DNA from 2 places in the Mycoplana sp. BE70 genome. Region 1 is predicted to be linked to the other one. Evidence: riboswitches for the same ligand, from Rfam matches in the RefSeq annotation. Region 1 holds a riboswitch; the other holds the start of a gene.
What was found. Region 1 has a riboswitch for S-adenosylmethionine ahead of metA (homoserine O-succinyltransferase). Riboswitches for the same ligand answer to the same signal wherever they lie in the genome.

Region 2: another riboswitch for S-adenosylmethionine. It lies ahead of J2Y48_RS01220 (O-succinylhomoserine sulfhydrylase); the one in region 1 lies ahead of metA (homoserine O-succinyltransferase).

The regions. Positions count from the first base shown of each region.
Region 1 covers NZ_JAVDTM010000002.1:250,520-258,461, reverse strand. The annotation lists gene J2Y48_RS04605 (trans-3-hydroxy-L-proline dehydratase) at 116-1,147, opposite strand; gene J2Y48_RS04600 (GntR family transcriptional regulator) at 1,414-2,079, shown strand; gene J2Y48_RS04595 (NAD(P)-dependent oxidoreductase) at 2,100-2,987, opposite strand; gene J2Y48_RS04590 (VWA domain-containing protein) at 3,138-4,322, opposite strand; gene J2Y48_RS04585 (GNAT family N-acetyltransferase) at 4,328-4,777, opposite strand; gene metA (homoserine O-succinyltransferase) at 4,782-5,705, opposite strand; SAM riboswitch at 5,763-5,840, opposite strand; gene J2Y48_RS04575 (MoxR family ATPase) at 5,889-6,728, opposite strand; gene J2Y48_RS04570 (beta-ketoacyl-ACP reductase) at 6,855-7,580, opposite strand; gene J2Y48_RS04565 (acetyl-CoA C-acetyltransferase) at 7,684-7,942, opposite strand, start outside.
Region 2 covers NZ_JAVDTM010000001.1:249,069-257,010, forward strand. The annotation lists gene J2Y48_RS01210 (calcium-binding protein) at 1-1,348, opposite strand, end outside; gene J2Y48_RS01215 (2'-deoxycytidine 5'-triphosphate deaminase) at 1,549-2,646, opposite strand; SAM riboswitch at 2,720-2,798, shown strand; gene J2Y48_RS01220 (O-succinylhomoserine sulfhydrylase) at 2,843-4,027, shown strand; gene apaG (Co2+/Mg2+ efflux protein ApaG) at 4,253-4,645, shown strand; gene J2Y48_RS25310 (hypothetical protein) at 4,821-4,967, opposite strand; gene J2Y48_RS01230 (nuclear transport factor 2 family protein) at 4,987-5,271, opposite strand; gene J2Y48_RS01235 (Hsp33 family molecular chaperone) at 5,403-6,392, opposite strand; gene argF (ornithine carbamoyltransferase) at 6,601-7,512, opposite strand; gene J2Y48_RS01245 (aspartate aminotransferase family protein) at 7,548-7,942, opposite strand, start outside.

The DNA of each region.
Region 1 (7,942 bases):
CTTTCGTTCTTGCTTTTCACGTGTCCCGTTTCGCGGCCCTGGGGCTGCTCGAGAGATCGCCTCGCGACCGCTATGCGGCGCCGCGCCTTAGCCGCGCGGCGCCGCACAAAGTGGATTACTGCTTGCGTGGCCAGGTGTCGGCGAGGCGGTAGCCGGTCGGCCACGGATCGTCCGGATCGAGCATCACCTGGCTGGTGCCGGTGATCCAGGCCCGGCCGGAGATTTCCGGCACGATCGCCGGGCGGCCGCCGACGGTGGTCTCGCCGACGATGCGGCAGTCGAAGCGCGAATCGATGATCGAATAGCCCGAGAAGCCCTGGCCGACCTTGATCTGGCCGCGGGCATGCAGCACGGCCATCCGCGCCGAGCAGCCGGTGCCGGTCGGCGAACGGTCGAGCTTTGCAGGCTGGATGACGACGGTGTTGCGGCCATGCAGTGCGCCATCGCGTTCCTCCACGGGCAGCGTCAGCTGGCAAAAGGAGATGTGGCTCCACTCCGGATTTTCCGGATGGGTGAAGCCGAGCTGCTCGTTGGCGGCCTTGGTGATGCGGATGCCGGTCTCGGCCAGCTCGCGGGCTTCGTCCGGCGTTACGGAGAAACCAAGCGCGCGGGCATCGGTGATCACGAAACTGTCGCCGCCATAGGCCGTGTCGACCGTCAGCGTCCCAAGACCTTCCACCTCAAGCTTTGCATCGAGCTTGTCGGCAAAGGACGGTACGTTGGTGACCGTGATCCGCTCCGCCTTGCCGTTGCGGCAGGTGGCGACCACGTCCACCAATCCGCCCGGCGCTTCCAGCACCATGCGCGTTTCCGGCTCGACCATCGGCACGATGCCGCTGTCGAGCAGCACCGTCGACACGCAGATCGAATTCGAACCGGACATCGGCGGCGTGTCCTCCGGCTCCATGATGATGAAGCCCATCGTCGCGCGCGGGTCCTTCGGCGGCACCAGCAGGTTGATGTGACGGAAGACGCCGCCGCGCGGCTCGTTCAGCACGAAGTTGCGCAGGCCCTGGTCCTCCGCGATGAACCGGCGCTGCTCCCACACGGTCTTGCCGGGCGGTGGTGCGACGCCGCCGACGATGACGTCGCCGACTTCGCCTTCGGCGTGACAGGAAACGATGTGGATGACCTTGCTACTGCGCATACCTCATACTCCCTCATTGCGGCGCGCCCCAACTTCACATGCATCTTTCATGAGATCGGTGACGCTCTTGAGATTCGTGCCGGCTCGGCCGATCGTCTGTCCGGGCCAGCGGAAATCACTCATAGAAATATTGGATCCAATATACAATATGAAAAGAAGCAAAACCTCCGGCCGCCTGCGCTCTGTTGCCCGCGTGCCGGATTGGACCTATGACCGAACAGCGGCAGCCGCAGACGCTGCCCGTTCGCAAACCGGGATTTTGACACATGAAGCTCGATGCCGTCGATGTCAGGCAAGCCGCGTCAGCGGCCGATATCGTCTATGAGGCGCTGCGCAAGGCCATCGTTGAGGGCGATCTCGGCGAAGGCGAGAATCTCCGGCAGGACCAGATCGCGCAGATGTTCAACACAAGCCGCATCCCCGTGCGCGAGGCATTGTCCCGGCTCGAACAACAGGGCCTGATTACGACGCAACGCTACAAGGGCGCAGTGGTCGCCGGCCTGTCGATCGAGGAAATCGAGGAGATCTTCGAATTCCGTGCCATGCTCGAGGCAGAGGTCATGCGTCTGGCCGTGCCCAACATGGATCGGCGGATGCTCGACATCGCTCGGGCCTATTGCGAGGAGTTCGGGCGGGAGCCCGACCCCGGCAAATGGGGCGAGACCAACCGCCTGTTTCACTACAGCCTCTACGAGGCCGCCGGCCGGCCCTACTATCTGCAGATTGTCCGTGGCTCGCTTGATCGCATTGATCGGTATCTGCGGGCACAGCTCACTTTGACCGACGGCGTGCAGCGGGCCAAGCGCGAGCATGAGGCGATCCTCGAGGCATGCGCTGCGGGGGATGCCGAACTTGCCTCCCGACTGACGCGCGACCACGTGCTGGATGCCGGGCGCTCGCTCGTCATCTTTCTGCGCGGGGAGAGGGCCTGACCGGAGTGCCCCAGCTTCGACTACTTCAGGCCGTTCGCCGCGCCGACGAAATCCGACAGCATCGGCACGTAGTCGTCGCCGCGGCCGGCGTTGACGGCGAGGGCGAATGAATTGCGCACGGCCGCTCCGACGGGATTGGCAACGCCCTCGGCGTTGGCGAAGGCGGCCAGATAGCTCATGTCCTTGAAACCGTTGCGGATCGCAAACTTGTGCGCGTTCGGGTCGCGCTCCAGAACCCAGCGGAAGAAAGTCTGGTAGAAACCGCAATCCATCCGTCCGCCACGGATGACGCTGTCGAAGGTTTCCGGCGTCAGCCCCGCCTTGCGGCCAAGCATGAGGGCTTCCGAATAGAGCGCGGCATAGCCCATCGACAGGAAATTGTTCAGAAGTTTCATCGTGTGGCCGGTGCCCGTCGGTCCGGTATGGATGACGCGGCCGGCGAAACAGTCGAGGATCGGACGGACCCGGGCAACGTCGGCATCGGTCCCACCGACCATCACGTCAAGCGTGCCGGCGGCGGCATCGGCCGGCGTGCGGCCAAGCGGCGCGTCGATGAGCGTAGTCCCCTTCACTGCGAGCCTTGCTGCAAGCGACGTGGTCACGGACGGGTCCGAGGTGGAGCAATCGATGATCGTGAGAGGGCGGCCGGCAGCGGCAATGCCCTCGTCCCCCTCGACGACCGCCAGCACTTCGGGCGATCCGGTCACGCAAAGAACGATGGTGTCGCAGTGTTCCGCCATCTCGCGCGGCGACTTCGCCTCGGTCGCTCCCTTCGCGACCAGGGCCTCGAGCGGCGCGCGGTTGCGATGCGCCATGCCCACCAGCGGATAACCTTTGGCCAGAATGTTTGCCGCCATGCCCTGACCCATGAACCCAAGTCCGATGAAGCCCACTGCCTGCGTTGTCATGGTCGTCTTCCTTTGCCGTCCGGGGTACCGCCAGCATAGCAGCCTGTGTAGCCGAAGCGTAGGATTGATGCGCACCTCGACGATGCCAGCGCGCTACGGCAGCAGCGGGTTACGACTTCATTGAGATGCTGGCGGAACTGCTTCCGGCGGTCAGCGCGACAGTTCCTTCGTCGCCGATTGCAACCCGGCAAGGGTCAGGGGGAACATGCGGCCGTGCATCAGGCGGCCGATCAGGTCGGTCGACTGGGTGTAGCGCCAGTGCTCCTGGTGCACCGGATTGAGCCAGATCGCCCGGGGGAAATGCTCGGTGATGCGGGTCAGCCAGACCGCGCCGGCCTCCTTGTTCCAGTGCTCGACGGAGCCGCCTGGATGGGTGATCTCATACGGGCTCATTGCCGCATCGCCGACGAAGATCACGCGATAGTCGTTGCCGTAGGTGCGGATCAGCTCAAGCGTCGGCGTGACGTCGGTGCGCCGGCGGCGGCTGTCTTTCCAGACGCCTTCGTAGACGCAGTTGTGAAAGTAGAAATGCTCCAGGTGCCGGAACTCGGCACGTGCCGCCGAGAAGAGCTCCTCGACGGTGCGGACATGCGATTCCATCGAGCCGCCGGCGTCGAAGAACATCAGCAGCTTCACCGCATTGCGCCGCTCGGGCCGGGTGACGACGTCGATGTAGCCGTGCTGGGCGGTGGAGTGGATCGTGCCGGGCAGGTCGAGTTCGTCCACGGCACCCTCGCGCACCCAGCGCCGCAGCCGTTTCAGCGCGACCTTGATGTTGCGGGTGCCGAGTTCAACGCTGTCGTCGTAGTCCTTGAATTCGCGCCGGTCCCAGACTTTGACGGCCCGGCGGTGCCGGGAGGCGTGGCCGATGCGAACGCCTTCCGGATTGTAGCCGAACGCGCCGAAAGGAGAGGTGCCGGCCGTGCCGATCCACTTCGAGCCGCCCTGGTGGCGTCCCTTCTGCTCGGCTAGGCGCTGGCGCAGGGTCTCCATGAGCTTGTCGAAGCCGCCGAGGCTCTCGATCAGGCGTTTCTCCTCATCCGTGAGGTATCGCTCGGCCAGCTTTTGCAACCACGCTTCGGGAATTCTCGCGTCGATTCTGTCAAGTGCCGCGCCCGACACGGCTTCGAGCCCCTTGAAGGTCTCGGCAAAGACCCGGTCGAACCGGTCGATGAAGCGTTCGTCCTTCACCAGCGCGCTGCGGGCAAGATAGTAGAAGGCCTCGACGTCGAAGTCGGCAATGCCTGCTTCCATGCCTTCCAGCAGCGACAGGAACTCCCGCAGGGTGACGGGAACCTTCGCGGTCCTCAGCGCGAGGAAGAACGGGATGAACATGGCGGTCAGAGGTTCTTCTGGTAGATGATGAACGGCGTCTTGTCGGCGATGCGGTCATAGAGACGGCGCGCGGTCGCGTTGAATTCCTGTGTCATCCAGTAGACTTCCGGCGTGCCCGCATCGGCAGCCTTCGCATAGACCGCCTCGATCAGCGCCTTGCCGATGCCGGTGCCGCGCACTTCCGGATCGGCGTAGAGATCCTGCAGGTAGCAGACATTGTTGGTCGTCCAGCACGAGCGATGGAAGAGATAGTGGGCGAGGCCGACAGGCTTGCCGTCGAGGACGGCCAGCAGGCCGGCGAACTCGTTGGCGCCGCCACCGGTCAGCCGTGCGAAGGTCGATCGGTAGATTTCTTCCGGGAGCACGGTCTCGTAGAAGGCGAGGTAGGCCGTCCACAAACGGCGCCACGCGGCCTCGTCGTCAGCTGCAACAGGTCTGATCACGAGGCCGGTCATCTGCTTATCCTTCCTTGCCAATCTTCTCCAGATCATACGGTGTTGTCTGGTACATCTCGTTGATCCAGTTGCCGAACAGCAGATGCGCATGGCTGCGCCAGCGGTTCAAGGGGGGGATCGCCGGGTCGTTGTGCGGGAAATAGTTCCTCGGCATCTTGATCGGTACGCCGGCGTTCACATCACGGAAATACTCGTCGGCAAGTGAGGTTGAATCGTATTCGACGTGATTGAAGACGTAGAGCCGCTTGCCGGCCTTCTCCTGCACGTAACAGACGCCCGTCTCGTCCGATTCCATCAGGATCTCGAGGCCCGGTCGCTGGCGGATGTCTTCGGAGCGCACCTCGGTCCAGCGCGAGACGGGGATCTGGAAATCGTCCGAAAATCCGTTGAGGAAGACGGAGGAGGGATTGCGATTGTGATGGCGGAAGACACCGAATGCCTTTTCGTCGAGCGTAAACTTCGGCACGCCGTGAAAGTGATAGATCGCCGCCATCGCGCCCCAGCAGACATTCAGCGTCGAATGGACGTTCGTCTCGGTCCAGTCGAAGATCTGCTTCATCTCGTCCCAGTAGGTGACATCCTCGTAGTCGAGCGTCTCGATCGGCGCACCGGTGATGATGAAGCCGTCGAACTTGCGGTGCTTGATATCCTCCCACGTGTCGTAGAAGGCGAGGAGATGTTCTTCCGACGTGTTCTTCGCCCTGTGGCCGCCGATGCGCACCAGCGACAGCTCCACCTGCAGCGGCGACGCGCCGACCAGCCGCGCCATCTGGATCTCGGTCTTGATCTTGTTCGGCATGAGGTTCAGGAGTCCGATCTGCAAGGGGCGGATGTCCTGGCGGACAGCCACCGTCTCGGTCATCACCCGCACGCCCTCGTGAACGAGGGTCTCGAAAGCAGGCAGCGTATCGGGAATCTTGATGGGCATGGCTTCACTCGATCAAACAAAAAAACCGGCGGCGACAAAATCGCAACCGGTCCGGGAAGGTCTCTTCTCGCGGCCCTTTAGCGACTTGTTTTACGTGGCTGCAAGCCGGCCGGCCAAATCACCACGGGACATATCCTAAATAGCGCCAGTCCGCCTCGGAATCAATCGGCGATGCCGGAATGGCTAACCGTCGCGCCGCGCCATGAAGGCCAGGCGTTCGAACAGGTGCACATCCTGCTCATTCTTGAGCAGGGCTCCGTAGAGCTTAGGCAGCATCGTTTTCGGATCGGTGCGCAGGTCGGCAGGCTCCACCTCGTCGGCCACCAGCAGCCGGATCCAGTCGAGGGCTTCGGACGTGGAAGGCCTTTTCTTCAGTCCGGGCGTTTCGCGGATATCGAAGAAGGTGGAAAGTGCGGCCGAAAGCAGCGCCTTGCGGATGCCGGGATAGTGGACTTCGACGATGCGGGAAAGCGTGTCCTGGTCGGGGAAGCGGATGTAGTGGAAGAAGCAGCGGCGCAGGAAGGCGTCCGGCAGTTCCTTCTCGTTGTTTGAGGTGATGATGACGATCGGGCGGTTCGCCGCGGCAACGGTCTCGCTCGTCTCGTAGACATGGAATTCCATGCGGTCGAGTTCCTGCAGGAGGTCGTTGGGAAACTCGATGTCGGCCTTGTCGATCTCGTCGATCAGCAGAACGGTTTTCCTCGGCGCCTCGAAGGCCTGCCAGAGCTTGCCCTTGCGGATGTAGTTGCGCACGTCGTTGATGCGCTCGTCGCCGAGCTGGCTGTCGCGAAGACGCGAGACGACGTCATATTCGTAGAGGCCCTGCTGGGCCTTCGTCGTCGATTTCACGTTCCATTCGATGAGGTCGAGGCCGAGGGCCGTCGCAACCTGGCGGGCGAGTTCGGTCTTGCCGGTGCCAGGCTCGCCCTTGACGAGCAGTGGCCGCTCCAACCGGATCGCCGCATTGACGGCAACCATCAGATCCTTGTCGGCGACGTAGTCGGCTGTTCCGGTAAACTGCATGCCTCTGCCCCTACTGCTGTACTGCAGAGCCGTCTAAGGGATGGCGGCAGGTCCGTAAAGGGTAGATGGCGGAACGCTGCTCGCCATCGGCAGACGGCGAGCAGCTATAGCACAGCGATCCGTGGCTCAGACCACGAACTGCCCGCCGTTGGCCGAGATCGTCGAACCGGTAATGAAGCCCGCATCATCGGAAGCGAGGAAGAGGACGCATCGAGCGATCTCCTCGGGTTCGCCCAACCGCCCGACGGGGATCTGCGGGATGATGCGCTCGTTCAGGACTTTTTCCGGCACGGCGCGGACCATCTCCGTGCCGATATAGCCCGGGCAGATGGCGTTGACGGTGATCCCCTTGGCGGCGCCCTCCTGGGCCAGCGCTTTGCTGAAGCCGAGATCACCCGCCTTGGCGGCCGAATAGTTCACCTGACCCATCTGGCCCTTCTGGCCGTTGATGGAGGAGATGTTGATGATCCGGCCGAAACTGCGGTCGCGCATTCCCGTCCAGACCGGATGGGTCATGTTGAACAGGCCGGTGAGGTTGGTGTTGATGACCTCGCTCCATTGCTGCGGCGTCATCTTGTGGAACATCACGTCCCGGGTGATGCCGGCGTTGTTGACGAGCACCTCGATGGGACCGAGATCGGCCTCAACCTTGGCAATTCCCGCCGCGCAGGCGTCGTAGCTCGAGACATCCCACTTGTAGACGGAAATGCCTGTTTCGGCCTTGAAGGCGTTGGCGGCCTCATCGTTGCCGGCGTAGGTGGCGGCAACCTTGTAACCGGCCTTTTTGAGAGCCGTTGAAATGGCCGCGCCGATGCCGCGCGTGCCGCCAGTGACCAATGCTACCCTGCTCATGTGTGCACTCCCCTCAGACGTTTTTTCGTTGGGCCTTGGAGTGGCGCCTGAAGCGCCACCCTTGAATGCGATGTGCGGCGTGCCGGCCGATGTTGGCAGGTGCTTACATCCGTTCCACGCACATGGCGACGCCCATGCCGCCGCCGATGCAGAGCGTTGCCAGGCCCTTGGAGACGCCGCGGCGCTTCATTTCGAACAGAAGCGTATTGAGGACGCGCGCGCCAGAGGCGCCGATCGGATGGCCGATGGCGATCGCGCCGCCATTGACGTTGACGATCGAAGGATCCCAGCCGAGGTCCTTGTTGACGGCGCAAGCCTGGGCGGCAAACGCTTCGTTGGCCTCGACGAGGCCGAGATCGCCA
Region 2 (7,942 bases), on a different contig from region 1:
CATTGCCGGTCAGTGTGTTGGCGAGGGCGTTGCCGGTGCCGTTCAGCGCGCCGGTTCCGCCAAGGATCAGGTTTTCGACGTTCGCCGAAAGCACCAAGCTGACGGTGGATTTGACGGTGTCCCTGCCCGCACCCGCTCTTTCGATAACGACATCTCCCGCGTTGTCGACGATATAGGTGTCGTTGCCGGCACCGCCGTCGAGCCGGTCGGCCCCCTTTCCGCCATCGAGCACGTCGTCGCCCTCGTAGCCGAACAGCCGGTTGGAGGCGATGTTGCCGGTCAATGCATTGGCAAGCTCATTGCCGTGCCCCTCGACGCTCGCGTTGCCGGCGAGCACGAGGTTTTCGAAGTTGTCGTCCAAATACCAGGTGGTGCGGGTTTCGACGGTATCGACGCCTTGATCCGCTGTTTCAGTCAAAACGGCGTCTGCGTTGCGGATGACGTAGTAGTCATTTCCCTGACCGCCCGACACGGTGCCGGTGATCGATCCGCCGATCAGGTTGATGCGGTCGTTGCCCTCTCCCATGTCCACATTGCCGTCGATGACGCCGCCGTTATTGAGCGTCAGCGCATCGTCGCCAGCCTGGAAGGAAATGTTGCCCTGAACGAAACCGGAGTTGGAGAAGGTGTCCGCCCCTCCACCGAGGTCCAGGTCCCCTCTTATCGTACCGGTGTTGACCACCTGTTCGGCGGCAAGGCCACCGATTACCGCGTTCTGACTACCGCCCAGCTTGTCGTGCGCGGCAATCGTGCCGGAATTGAAGATCGTGTTGACCTGTGCCGCATTCGTGAGCACCTCGAGCCGACCATTGATAGTACCTGTGTTGTTGATCGCAGCCTTGCCCACTCCGTCCCCATAAGCGGCGACGACACCATTTATGACCCCACTGTTGGCGATATAGGTGACGTCCGATCTGGCAACGACTGCAGTATAGCCTCCCCCGATTGTCCCGTTGTTGGTGAGGTCGAATTGCGTCAAGACGACATAGATACCGTCGGTGGAGCCGTAAATCTCGCCATCGTTCTGCATTCTCACCGTGGCCTCCAACTTTGGTGCCCAGGCGATGATCGCCGTCGTCGAACTCGTGATCGATCCTGTGTCCCCGACCCCGATCTTGCTGTCGATCCCCTCACCCAGATAGATGCCAGGCCCCCAGTCCGCGAAAACGTTTCCTTCGACATTGAATACGCGGCTGTTCGCCTTGGCGCTGGCGTCGATCGCGCCGCGGTAGGCCGAGCCGTCGGGCGCGGTTGCAAGCGTGACACCCTCCCGTACCAGCCAGACACCACTGGCAACCGAGGCTGTCACGGGTGTGGTCGAGTCTTCCTTGATAAGGTGAACCGCCATTTGAGTTTCCTCCATCACGGCTCGGTCCGATGCCGCAACGGCGGCCTGGCTTCGGTTGCTAGCGCTAAGCGAGACAACTGGTTGTCACCAAGGAAACAGCTAACGTGAAATTGAGAGAGGATGCCGAACGAGCGGCGGCGGCGAAGCTGCGGCCGGCGCGCGTCGGGATTCATTCGATCGGGTCGCAGTGAGCGCCCGGCTCAGCTGGTGCGGAAATGCTTCGACAGCTTCAGGCCCTGCGCCTGGTAGTTGGAGCCCAGTCCGGTGCCGTAGAGGCTTTCGGGAAGCTCGAGCATGCGCTCGTAGACGAGACGCCCGACGATCTGCCCGTGTTCGAGGATGAAGGGCACCTCATGGCTGCGCACTTCCAGCACCGCCCGGCTGCCCGAGCCGCCGGCGGCGGCGTGTCCAAAGCCGGGATCGAAGAAGCCGGCATAGTGGACGCGGAACTCGCCGACGAGCGGATCGAACGGTGTCATTTCGGCGGCATAGAGCGGCGGCACGTGCACCGCCTCGCGCGAGACAAGGATGTAGAATTCATCCGGATCGAGGATCAGTTCGTTGCGGCCGCGGCTGAACAGCGGCTCCCAGAAATCGAACACGTCGTGCTGGTTCTTCTTGTCGACGTCGACGACGGCCGTGTGGTGCTTGCCGCGATAGCCGACGAGGCCCTCCGGCCCGGTGCCCACCAGGTCGATTGATAGCGCAATACCGCCGCCCGAGACGTTCGGCGTGTCGCTCGCCACCAGCGTGTCGGATGCGTGCAGGGCCAGTAGCTCGGCGTCTGTCAGCAGCGCATTGCCGCTGCGAAAGCGGATCTGAGAGAGGCGCGAACCGCGCCGCACGACGATCGGGAAGGTCCGGGGCGAGATCTCGAGATAGAGCGGCCCCTTGTATCCGGCCGGGATCTTGTCGAATTCCTGCGCCCGATCGGTGATGACGCGGGTGAAAATGTCGAGCCGACCGGTCGAACTTTTCGGGTTGGTGGAAGCGGACAGTTCCTCCGGCAGGTCGAGGCTTTCCATCAGCGGCACGATATAGACGCAGCCCGTCTCCAGTACGGCGCCGTCGGTAAGGTCGATCACATGCAGCTTCAGCCGGTCGAGCTTGTCGGCGACCAGATGGGCGGGCCCGGGCAGGAAACTGGCGCGGACGCGGAAGGCCTTCGAGCCCAGGCGCAGATCGAGGCTCGCCGGCTGAATCTGGTCGCGGTCCAGCGCGGCCTCGCTTACCAGCCTGTTGTTGTCGAACAGCCCCTTGATGGCGCGATCCGCCAGAATTCCCGTTGCACGTACCATAGACCGTTCCTTTAAACTGGCCGACAAAACCAAATGCCGGCAATTGACGCAAGCACCGCCTCGCAGTATGGAGCGGATATCCCGTGGTGATTTGGCCGGTCGGCTTGCAGCCACGTTAAACAAGTAGCTAAAAAGGCCGGGTGTCCAACCGGCCTGCTTTTCGCGGCCGGTTTTTTTGTTTTGGAAGGCAATCATCATGAGCAAGTCCTGGCGCCCGGCAACCCAACTCGTCCATGGCGGCACCACCCGTTCGCAGCACGCCGAAACCTCCGAAGCCATCTTCCTGACCCAGGGTTTCGTCTACGAGACCGCGGAAGCCGCCGAGGCTCGCTTCAAGGGTGAGACAGAGGGCTTCATCTACGCCCGCTACGGCAGCCCGACGAACGACATGTTCGAGCGGCGCATATGCCTGCTCGAAGGCGCCGAGGAAGGCCGCGCCATGGCATCCGGCATGGCGGCGGTTGCTGCCGCGATCCTCTGCCAGGTGAAGGCCGGCGACCATATCGTCGCCGCCCGCGCCCTGTTCGGCTCCTGCCGTTGGGTGGTCGAGACGCTGGCGCCGAAATACGGCGTCGAGTGTACGCTCGTCGACGGGCGCGATCTCGCCAACTGGGAAAAGGCGGTCAGGAAGAACACGAAGGTCTTCTTCCTCGAAAGCCCGACGAACCCGACCCTCGAAGTGGTCGACATCGCCGGCGTGGCCAAGCTCGCAAACCAGATCGGCGCCAAGGTCGTCGTCGACAACGTCTTCGCCACCCCGCTGTTCCAGAAGCCGCTTGAGCTCGGCGCCCATGTGGTCGTCTACTCGGCCACCAAGCACATTGACGGCCAGGGCCGCTGCCTCGGCGGCATCGTGCTGTCCGACAAGGAGTGGATCGAGGAAAGCCTGCAGGACTACTTCCGCCACACCGGTCCCGCCATGTCGCCGTTCAACGCCTGGACGCTGCTGAAGGGGATCGAAACGCTGCCGCTGCGCGTCAAGCAGCAGACCGAAAACGCTTCGCGCATTGCCGACCTTCTCGCCGATCACCCGAAGGTTGCCCGCGTCATCTACCCCGGTCGCAAGGATCACCCGCAGGCCGACATCATCGCCAGGCAGATGTCCGGCGGCTCCACGCTGATCTGCATCGAGCTCAAGGGTGGCAAGGAAGCCGCCTTCGCGCTGCAGAACGCGCTCGAGATCGTCGAGATCTCCAACAATCTCGGCGACGCAAAGAGCCTGATCACACATCCGGGAACGACGACGCACAAGAACCTGACCGACGAGGCCCGCGCCGAACTCGGCATTTCGCCCGGCACCGTCCGCTTCTCCGCGGGCATCGAGGACAGCGAGGACCTGCTCGCCGACTTCGCCCAGGCGCTGGAGAAGGTGAAATCCTGAACCCGACAAAGCAGCGCATGCCGGCCGTGCGCTGCTTTTTTTTTGCGCCCAGGGGCAGCCAACGCCGCTTGACGATCGACAATTGTCTTGATCGGATCGTCGAGAACGTGCCAACCAATGGATAGCGGTGAGCGTGCTGCCGCAAATGCCAAAGCGCAGATGCGATGCACCTGCGTGCATGGTTCGCCGCAACCCGTTCGAGAGCAATCAGCCTAAGGCCTTGGAATGTACAGAGCGCTTACCCGCGATATCGAGGTCACTGTCGAGCCCTACTTCCTGGAGGAGCAATCCGACCCGGACGACAGCCGCTATGTCTGGGGATACCGCATCGTCATCGCCAACCATTCCGATGCGACGGTCAGGCTGATGACGCGCTATTGGCACATCACCGACCAGAACGGGCTCGTTGACGAGGTCAGCGGTCCCGGCGTGGTTGGCGAACAACCGGTGCTGGGACCGGGGGATACGTACGAGTACTCCTCCGGCTGCCCGCTCGACACGCCATCCGGTGTCATGTTCGGCCATTACCAGATGGAAACGACGAGCGGCGAAGCGTTCGAGGTCACCATCCCCGCCTTCTCGCTTGATGCGCCGGGCCAGAGCCGCACCCTGAACTGAAAGCCCCGGCGCCTAGAGCCTTTCCGGGTTAGATTGAAGCATTCTGTTGGCTCAAACGGAGTCGGATGGTCGACCGGTCGGCGCGTGTCGTAGCCATGTGCTACGGCCAAGCCGACCGGTCGATCAGGCGGCCCGTTTCAGCCAACAGAATGCTTCAATCTAACCCGGAAAGGCTCTAGATCGCGCCGTCGCTGTTGAAGATGTCGGCCATCACCTTCCAGTCGTCGCCGGCCTTCTTCCAGACGACCACGTACTTTCCCTTTTCGTCAACGGGCTTGTCGGTCGAGTATCCGAGTTCGTACGTTCCGATCTCATAGGCGATGTCGCCCGACTGGGCGACCTCAACAAGGGAGGGCGAAAAGGTGAGGGAAGTCCTTCATGCCGACCAGGCCCTTCCAGGCGGCCTCGACTGCGTCTCGTCCCTTGGCAATCGGCATGCCCGGCGCCAGGATCGATCCGTCTTCGGCATAGAACGCAGCGATGGCCTTCGGGTCCTTTGTCGCGACGGCGTTCAGCCAGGCCTCGTCATTCTTCAGAATCTGCTGCTTGTCGGCGTCCGAGTTCGCCACCGGCATATCGGCCGCCATCATTGTCATCGGCACGAGAAAGGCAAATGCGCGGATCATGGCCTGCTCCTCAACGAGCGTGGCGGCCGGACGAAGCGGTCACCGCGATCGTACTGTCCAGCGTGCGCGCAATTCTAACACAAAAGCGGACGCCTGGGCCGGCGTCCGCCTTTGCAACAGGATCGTATGCGTCAGGCGGCGGTGACTTCGCCAACCTCGAAGCGGTACGTCGTCGAACAGAATTCGCATGTTGCCGCGATATGGCCGTCGGTCGCCGTATGCTCGACCTCGTCCGGCGACAGGCCCGACAGAACCGCCTTGAGCTTGTCGCGCGAACAGGAACAGCGGTCGAACACCGCCTGTGGCGGGTAGACCCGCACGCCGCGCTCATGGAAAAGCCGGAACAACAGCCGCTCGGTTCCGACATTCGGATCCGTCAGCTCGTCGGCATCGATCGTCTCGACGAGCGATCGGGCTTCGGACCACTTGTCGTCCTCAGCGACACTGTGGCCGACTTCCTCGCCGTCTCCGCCCGGCAGATCCGCCTGGCGCATGCGCTCCGGCGACTCCGGCAGAAACTGCGCAACCATGCCGCCCGCACGCCAGCGGTGACGGGCTTTGCCGTTCTCATCGCGATCGAACAGTTCGGCCACGCCGAGGCGGACCCGCGTCGGAATCTGTTCCGACTGGCGGAAATAGACCCCGGCGATCTCCTCGAGCGTGTGGCCATCGAGCGCGACGATGCCCTGGTACCGCTGCATGTGGGCGCCCTGGTCGATGGTGAAGGCAAGGATACCCTTGCCGAGCAACTCGTGCGGGGCGACCTTGCCGGACTGTACCGCTTCCTCCAGCGCGTCGGCGTCGAACCGGGCATAGGCGCGCACGTTCTCGGGGCTGGAAAAGTCCGCGACGAGCAGATCGACCGGGCCGTCGCTCTTCGTTTGCAGGATCAACTTGCCCTCGAACTTCAGCGACGTGCCGAGCAGGACCGTCAGCACGATCGCCTCGGCCAGAAGGCGCGCGACGGGTTGCGGGTAGTCGTGCCGCTCGAGGATCGCGTCGAGCAACGGCCCAAGCTGGACCGCGCGGCCGCGCACGTCCAGGCCTTCCACCTGGAACGGCACGACGTGGTCGTCGCCGGCAAAATCGAGTTCGCCAAGTATCGGGGCTGGCTGGGCCATATTTCGCTCCTTCAACGCCATCGGCCGTCCGGCGGGATGCTGGCCACATCTGCCTGCGACGGCTGCGTTCTTCAGTGATTCTGCGCTTTCGCCGTCGGAATGATCTCACATCCGGCGGATGCGACGCCAGCGGCGCCGCTGCAACATCGGGGTTCGCGCCATAGATCGTGGCGCGAAAAGCCGATTTCAATAGGGCGTGAACGGCCGGTCAAATGGCGTTCAGGCACCAGGCAAGGATGGACTTCTGCGCATGCAGGCGGTTCTCCGCCTCGTCGAAGACGACCGACCGCGGTCCGTCGATCACCTCGTCGGTGACTTCCTCGCCGCGGTGCGCAGGCAGGCAGTGCATGAAGAGCGCGTCCTTGTCGGCCTTCTGCATCAGCGCCTCGTTCACCTGGAAGGGCTGGAAGATGTTGTGGCCACGGGCGCGGTGCTCCTGGTTCATGGAAACCCAGCAGTCGGTAACGACGCAGTCAACGCCGGCGACGGCCCGATCGGCGTCGTGGCAGAGCATGATCTCGCCGCCATTGTTGCGCGCCCAGTTGAGGATCTTGTCCTCCGGCTCGGAGCCAAGCGGCACGGCCATGTTCATGCGGTAGCCGAAGCGGGCCGCACCCTCGACGAAGGAATGCAGCACGTTGTTGCCGTCCCCGGTCCAGGCGATCGTCCGTCCCTTGACCGGTCCGCGATGCTCCTCGAAGGTCATGATGTCGGCCATGATCTGGCAGGGGTGCGTCAGGTCCGTCAGCGCGTTAATCACCGGCACGGTCGCATGCTCGGCCATCTCCAGCAGGCGCGCATGATCGGTCGTGCGGATCATGATCGCGTCGACATAGCGCGACAACACCTTCGCCGTATCGCCGATCGTCTCGGCGCGGCCGAGCTGCATCTCGGTGCCGGACAGAAACAGCGTCTCGCCGCCGAGCTGGCGCATGCCGACGTCGAACGAGACCCGGGTGCGAGTGGAGGGCTTCTCGAAGATCATCGCCAGCATCTTGCCGGCGAGCGGCCTGTCGGCCGTGCCCTCCTTGGTCGCCGCCTTTCGCACCTTGGCGTCGTCGATGATCGTGCGAAGATTCTCGGCCGTCATGGCGGAGAGGTCGAGGAAGTGTCTGGCCATGCTGTCAGTCCTGCTGTTTGAGCCTCGGCATCGCCTCAGGCCTGCTTCTTCTCGGCGCTCAGTTTCTCCGCCGCCCGTTCGATCCGTGCCAGCCCCTCGCGCGCCTCTTCGGCCGTCGTGACCAGCGGCGGCAGCAGCCGCAGCACGTTGTCACCGGCCGGGACGAGCAGCATGTGTTCCGCGCGAACCGCCTTGAGCAGGTCGGCCGAGGGAACCCTGGCCTTGATGCCGAGCATCAGGCCCTCGCCGCGGACATCCTCGATGATATCCGGAAAGCGGTCCGCCAGCGAGGCCAGGCCCTGACGCAGCACCAGCGCCACGTCGCGAACATGTTCCAGGAACCCCTTTTCCAGCACGACGTCCAGGACCGCATTGCCGACGGCCATGGCCAGCGGATTGCCGCCATAGGTCGAGCCGTGCGTGCCCGCGA